2 regions of the Yersinia massiliensis genome follow, and region 2 is predicted to be linked to the other one. Evidence: predicted binding sites of a transcription regulator. Region 2 holds the regulator's gene; the other holds the start of a gene.

Region 1 (3,511 bases), 690 kb from region 2:
AATGTAGTGCCTCCGTAACCGGTGCGCATGCTCGGTCCGCCGAGAAGCCTTAAGGTTGCGACGCTGCGTTCACCTTGAACCATGGGTTCAAGGGTTACAGCCAGCAGCGGCATCTCGGAGATCCCTTTCTTATCGGGTAACGGTCAGTTTCAGTTACCACGTTCGTTTTGACACACGCTATTTTTCGCTGTTAAGTCAATCACATGTCCTTGAATCCACAAGATGCCTTTGAGCAGCATGCCCTAGAAAGACAAAGTGTTCGCCAAGCAATTCGTGAGCGTCGGCGTCGATTAACCCCCGAACAGCAACAGCATGCAGCCCATTCGGCCGCCAATCATTTCGCTGCGCATGAAAAAATTCAGCAAGCCAGCAACATTGCGATATTTCTTTCTTTTGATGGCGAGCTTAATACCGCGCCAATCATTGCATTGTTGTGGCAGCAAAATAAGCAGGTTTACCTGCCGGTGCTACACCCATTCAGCCCCGGTCATCTGCTCTTTCTTCATTATCGTCCTGATAGTTTACTCATCCGTAACCGCTTAAAAATCCTTGAACCGCAGCTCGATGTACGGGAGGTTCTACCGCTCAATCAATTGGATGTGGTGATAACGCCATTGGTGGCGTTTGACCACCATGGTCAGCGTTTAGGTATGGGAGGCGGGTTTTATGACCGCACACTGCAACACTGGCAACAAGGCGGCCCCTATCCTATTGGGTTGGCTCATGACTGCCAGCAAGTCGAGCATTTACCGAATGAACATTGGGATGTGCCTTTGCCAGAGATAGTGACCCCTGAAAAAGTATGGAAATGGTAAAAGATCGTATTTAGGCATTAAAAAACCCGATATCAACCGATATCGGGTTATTAGGCATGAGCCACTATCTTCGCCGCTAAGATTAATACAGTAAGCGTGCGCGGATAGTCCCTGGGATAGCCTTCATTGCTTGCAACGCTCTTTCTGCATTTTCTTCATCATCTGTTTCAACGTCGATGACAACGTAGCCGATTTCAGCGCTGGTTTGCAGATACTGCGCAGCAATGTTGACGTTCTGTTCAGCAAAAATTTTGTTAATGCTGGTCAGGATGCCAGGACGGTTCTCATGAATATGCAGCAAACGACGAGTATTATCGCCATGAGCAGGCAGCGAAACCTCTGGGAAGTTAACCGCAGACAGTGTTGAGCCGTTATCGGAATACTTAGCCAGTTTGCCGGCGACTTCATCACCGATATTTTCCTGCGCTTCTTGAGTCGAACCGCCAATATGTGGCGTCAATAAGACGTTATCAAACTCACACAATGGTGAGTTGAACGGGTCTTTATTGGTGGCTGGCTCTTCAGGGAATACGTCAATTGCCGCACCAGCCAAATGATTACTCGCCAACACTTCACACAGCGCTGGAATATCAACAACAGTCCCGCGAGAGGCGTTAATCAGCATTGCACCTGGCTTCATCAGAGCCAACTGCTCAGGGCCAATCATATTTTTGGTGGAGTGATTTTCAGGCACATGCAAACTAATCACATCACTCATGTTCAGCAAATCAGACAGATGGCGAACCTGTTGTGCATTCCCTAACGACAATTTATTTTCGATATCGTAGAAGAACACTTTCATACCAACACTTTCAGCCAGAATACCCAGCTGCGTACCGATATGACCATAACCGATGATACCCAGTTTTTTACCACGGGCCTCATAGGAACCGACAGCCAGTTTATTCCACTCGCCGCGATGCGCTTTGGCGTTAGCCGACGGAATGCCCCGGAACATCAACAGTAGCTCGCCCAGTACCATTTCGGCAACCGAACGGGTATTGGAGAAAGGCGCATTGAATACCGGCACACCGCGCTTGGTCGCCGCCGTTAAATCAACCTGATTTGTACCGATACAGAAACAACCGACTGCAACCAATTTTTCTGCTGCAGCAAAAACTTCTTCGGACAGATGCGTGCGCGATCGAATTCCGATGAAGTGGGCATCACGAATAGATTCTTTCAGTGATTCGGTGTCTAAGGCACCTTTATGGTATTCAATATTGCTATATCCGGCTGCACGCAGATTATCAACTGTGCTCTGGTGCACCCCTTCCACTAACAGAAACTTAATTCTGTCTTTCTCCAGTGATACTTTTGCCATGTCCCCGACCCTATTTTCAGACTTCAGATGTGGCTGCCGCTATCGAATGAATTCGGTCAGCACCCTGTCAACATAACAAATATTACGCGAGCAGCAATACAAACGATTGCCTACCTCTCAGCATAACAACCACTGCGAATGTTAATTTATGGAATAAAAAACTAGCGGCAAGAGGGTTAATGGCAGGTTAAGAAATTGAAATGACGAAATGTGATATATATCACCAAATTTAACGTTTTTAAGAAAAGATAATTAAAGGTGAAAATTTTCAGGACAAAGCGGCCGCACCTTATCCTGAAAATAATCCAGCCGATTGATTTGGCCGATCAGAGCGTTATCGTTTTAACACCATCAGCGGTGCCAATCAGAGCGACATCAGCGCCACGGTTGGCAAATAATCCAACCGTCACCACACCAGCAATACCATTGATTTTATTCTCTAAGGCAATGGCATCTAAAATCGTCAGATTGTGGACATCCAAAATAACGTTACCGTTATCCGTCAGCACATTTTGGCGATATTCAGGTAACCCGCCCAGCTTAACCAATTCACGGGCGACGTAAGAACGCGCCATCGGGATCACTTCGACTGGCAATGGGAATTTACCCAGCACATCCACCTGTTTGGTCGCATCTGCGATGCAAATAAACTTACGCGCAATGGCCGCAATAATTTTCTCGCGCGTTAGCGCCGCGCCACCGCCTTTAATCATCTGCATATGGCCGTTGATTTCATCAGCGCCATCAACGTAGATATCCAGTACATCCACTTCGTTGCAATCAAAGACCTGAATACCGTAACTTTTTAGTTTGGCGGTAGAGGCATCAGAGCTGGAAACTGCTCCTTCAATTTTATCTTTGATGGAACCAAGGGCATCAATAAAGTGCGCGGCGGTGGAGCCAGTCCCTACGCCAACGATAGTGCCAGGCTTGACATAATCTAATGCTGCCCAGCCCACTGCTTTTTTTAGTTCGTCCTGAGTCATGGTGAGTCACTGCCTATGAGATGAAAAACTGAATCCATTATAGAACATGCGCAGAATAAAACGCCGCAATAAAACAGGCATAGGACGCGGTTATTTCTAGCTGGATCACAGTTATATCGGTTTATTTGTGGCGGGGACTTTCATCATCAGCCAAAACAAAATGACCAAAATGTGGCATAGTGCCCTATCGACTAAATTTTTGGAGAGATGACTCCGATGAAACGCCCAGACTACCGTACGCTACAAGCGCTGGACGCGGTGATCCGTGAACGCGGTTTTGAACGCGCTGCACAAAAACTCTGCATCACACAATCGGCGGTATCTCAACGCATCAAGCAGTTGGAGAATCTGTTCGGTCAGCCATTGTTAGTGCGCACCGTTCCCCC
Region 2 (3,511 bases):
GCCACTGAGGCGCTTACCCCATGGAGTTACCGTTAATATGTCAACTAAACATCCGGTTATAGCCGTTACTGGCTCAAGCGGCGCAGGGACGACCACCACCAGTTTGGCGTTTCGTAAAATATTCCAGCAGTTGAATATCCGCGCGGCAGAACTCGAAGGTGACAGCTTCCATCGCTATACCCGCCCTGAAATGGATGCCGCCATCCGTAAAGCACGGGATCAAGGCCGGCATATTAGCTATTTTGGCCCAGAAGCCAATGATTTTGGTCAGTTAGAGCAGAGTGTGTCGGAATACGGCAAACACGGCACAGGCCGTTCACGTAAATATTTACACACCTACGATGAAGCGGTGCCTTATAACCAGATTCCCGGCACATTTACACCCTGGGAACCCTTGCCTGAACCTACCGATGTGCTGTTCTACGAAGGGCTACACGGCGGTGTCGTGACTGAACATCACGATGTGGCAAAGCATGTCGATTTATTGGTAGGGGTGGTACCCATCGTCAACCTAGAATGGATTCAAAAACTGGTGCGCGATACCGGTGAACGTGGCCATTCCCGTGAAGCGGTGATGGATTCCGTTGTACGCTCCATGGAGGATTACATCAACTACATTACGCCGCAGTTCTCACGCACTCATATTAACTTCCAGCGCGTGCCGACCGTCGATACCTCAAACCCTTTTGCCGCGAAAGCCATCCCGTCGCTGGATGAAAGTTTTGTGGTTATTCATTTCCGTGGCTTGGATCAGATTGATTTCCCCTACTTGTTAGCAATGCTACAAGGCTCGTTTATTTCCAATATCAATACATTGGTGGTGCCGGGCGGGAAGATGGGATTAGCAATGGAGCTGATTATGGCCCCGTTGGTGCAGCAACTGCTGGAAGGCAAAAAAATCATTTAACGCTTTACGTAGACATCTTGGTTTTACGCATCATAGCGATTGGAACTGCAAGGCGGCGGCAAGCGGACTTATCCCAATGAACTGACCTCAGTCAGTGATTGGGGTGAGCGGATGCAACCTCCTGCAGCTTCAAGGACGAAAAACACGCTTAAGCGACGTCACGAATTTCAAAACTGTGGGTAATGGTCGCTGCTTTACCTAGCATCAGAGAAACAGAGCAGTACTTCTCTGCTGATAATTCCACTGCACGCTCAACAATTTTGTCGGTGAGACCTTTACCGCTAACGATAAAATGCAAATTGATTTGCGTAAACAGACGCGGCGCTTCTTCACGGCGCTGAGAGGTGAGTGTGACCTCACAATCGCGCACATCATTACGCCCCTTTTGCAAAATAGAGACCACATCAATCGCGCTACAACCACCTGCTGACATCAGCAACATTTCCATCGGGCTGGGTGCCTTATCACCGGCATTACCATCCATCAAAACCTGATGCCCTGACGCTGATTCACCCAAAAATGTCAGCCCCTCAACCCACTTCACACGTGCCTGCATAACGCTCGCTCCCAGTTAAATTTTCTGATCCAGACTACCCTTTCATTTATAAAGTCGCAATGTAACCCGATGTTCATCATGCTGAAGCGATACAACACAAGACACTGACCTCATCCTGTGCTACAAACAGAACCGAAAGTATTGTTTCTAGAATTAAATTGGGTAGTGATCGATACTCAGTGTAAGGTTTCTATCCAGTAGGTATCTTGGCTATACCTTTCGGCAGTTGAGCAAATTAATATGCTATACCCAACAGGCGTCAAGATGGTGGGTATAAAGAAAGTGTATTTTATAAGCACGCCGTACAGGGAACTCTGAGCCCTGTTTAGTTAGGCTGCGATAACAACAGAGGATAACAGCGAATGGTTCTCGGCAAGCCACAAACAGACCCGACTCTCGAATGGTTCCTGTCTCATTGCCATATTCACAAATACCCATCGAAGAGTACGCTGATTCACCAAGGTGAAAAGGCCGAAACGCTTTACTACATCGTGAAAGGCTCCGTTGCGGTGCTTATCAAAGATGAAGAAGGTAAAGAGATGATTCTCTCCTATCTAAACCAAGGGGATTTCATCGGTGAACTTGGATTATTTGAAGAAGGCCAAGAGCGTAGTGCTTGGGTTAGAGCAAAAACTGCCTGCGAAGTGGCTGAAATTTCTTACAAAAAATTCCGTCAGCTGATTCAGGTCAACCCAGATATCTTGATGCGCCTGTCTTCGCAAATGGCGAACCGCTTACAGATTACATCCGAGAAAGTGGGTAACCTTGCTTTCCTTGATGTGACTGGGCGTATTGCACAAACACTGCTTAATCTGGCAAAACAACCTGATGCCATGACCCACCCCGATGGGATGCAGATTAAAATTACCCGCCAGGAAATTGGTCAAATCGTTGGCTGCTCCCGCGAAACTGTGGGGCGGATACTAAAAATGCTGGAAGATCAAAACCTGATCTCCGCACACGGTAAAACGATTGTCGTTTACGGCACTCGTTAATTCCCTCAAAACCGGTGCCGAAACTCTCGGTACCGGTTTTCTCACGCAGGTTTGTAAACCATAAATTTCTGGGGCCGACATGAAATGGCAACGGGTTATTTATCATCCTGAAGTGAACTACGCGTTACGCCAAACATTGGTGCTCTGTCTTCCCGCCGCCCTCGGGTTTGCCCTTGGCGAGCTGCGGCTCGGATTGATGTTTGCTCTGATCCCTGCTTGCTGCAATATTGCGGCGCTGGATACTCCCCATCAGCATTTTTTCCGCCGTCTGATTATTGGTGGCGCACTCTTCACGTTGACCAGCTTCCTGACGCAGCAATTACTGCTGTGGCACATTCCCTTGCCGTGGATCATGTTAGGGCTGGCGCTGCTGCTCGGTGTTAATGGCGCGATCAGCCCGCTCCATGGCCGCTTATTACCTGCCGCGTTAATTGCCGCCATCTTTAGCCTCAGCATGGTGGACCGTGCGCCTATCTGGCAAGCGCCACTGTTGTGCGCGGTAGGAACGCTCTGGTACGGCGTCTTTAATTGGTTGTGGTTTCGGCTCTGCAAAGACCAGCCCATTCGCGAGCCTCTAAGTCAACTATATGATTTACTAGCAGATTATTGTGACGCTAAATATAATTTTTTATCACAGCATATAGAGCCAGAAAAAGCCCTCCCGCCGCTGCTCGATCGACAGCAAAAGATAATGGATAAAATTAATCAGCTTTATCAACAATTTAATCTTATTAAAAATGCGACGAAGAAAGAGCAAAAACGGCTGTTGGGGTTATTTCAGATGGCGCTCGATCTGCAGGAGCATGTTACTGCGGCGCTGAATCAGCCGGAGAAAGTACAAGCATTGGTGGAACACAGTCAAATTGAAGCCGTCTTGAGCCGCAACGCCCAAGTTATCGTGGCTCAGTTGCGCACTATTGCTGATGACATTCTCTATCATCATCATGCGACAAACCATTTCACCACCGGCGATGCACTCATTGAGCTAGAGGAGATCGCCCAGCAGCACCCCGATAATCCTGTGGCACAATTTTGCTACTACCATATCCGCCA

The links. The regulator CRP, encoded in region 2, controls carbon source genes, mostly activating them, when cyclic AMP is high. The targets are predictions, from matches to a motif close to ATGTGANNNNNNTCACAT.
Region 1: the regulator CRP is predicted to act here: its motif matches at 2,348-2,365, upstream of serA (phosphoglycerate dehydrogenase).

What each region holds. Positions count from the first base shown of each region.
Region 1 covers NZ_CP028487.1:955,246-958,756, reverse strand. Annotated here, with positions in the region: RNA gene ssrS (6S RNA) at 1-125, shown strand, start outside; gene DA391_RS04350 (5-formyltetrahydrofolate cyclo-ligase) at 204-815, shown strand; gene serA (phosphoglycerate dehydrogenase) at 898-2,139, opposite strand; gene rpiA (ribose-5-phosphate isomerase RpiA) at 2,466-3,125, opposite strand; gene DA391_RS04335 (LysR family transcriptional regulator ArgP) at 3,342-3,511, shown strand, end outside.
Region 2 covers NZ_CP028487.1:261,538-265,048, reverse strand. Annotated here, with positions in the region: gene DA391_RS01085 (phosphoribulokinase) at 38-907, shown strand; gene DA391_RS01080 (OsmC family protein) at 1,056-1,463, opposite strand; gene crp (cAMP-activated global transcriptional regulator CRP) at 1,826-2,458, shown strand; gene DA391_RS01070 (YccS/YhfK family putative transporter) at 2,538-3,511, shown strand, end outside.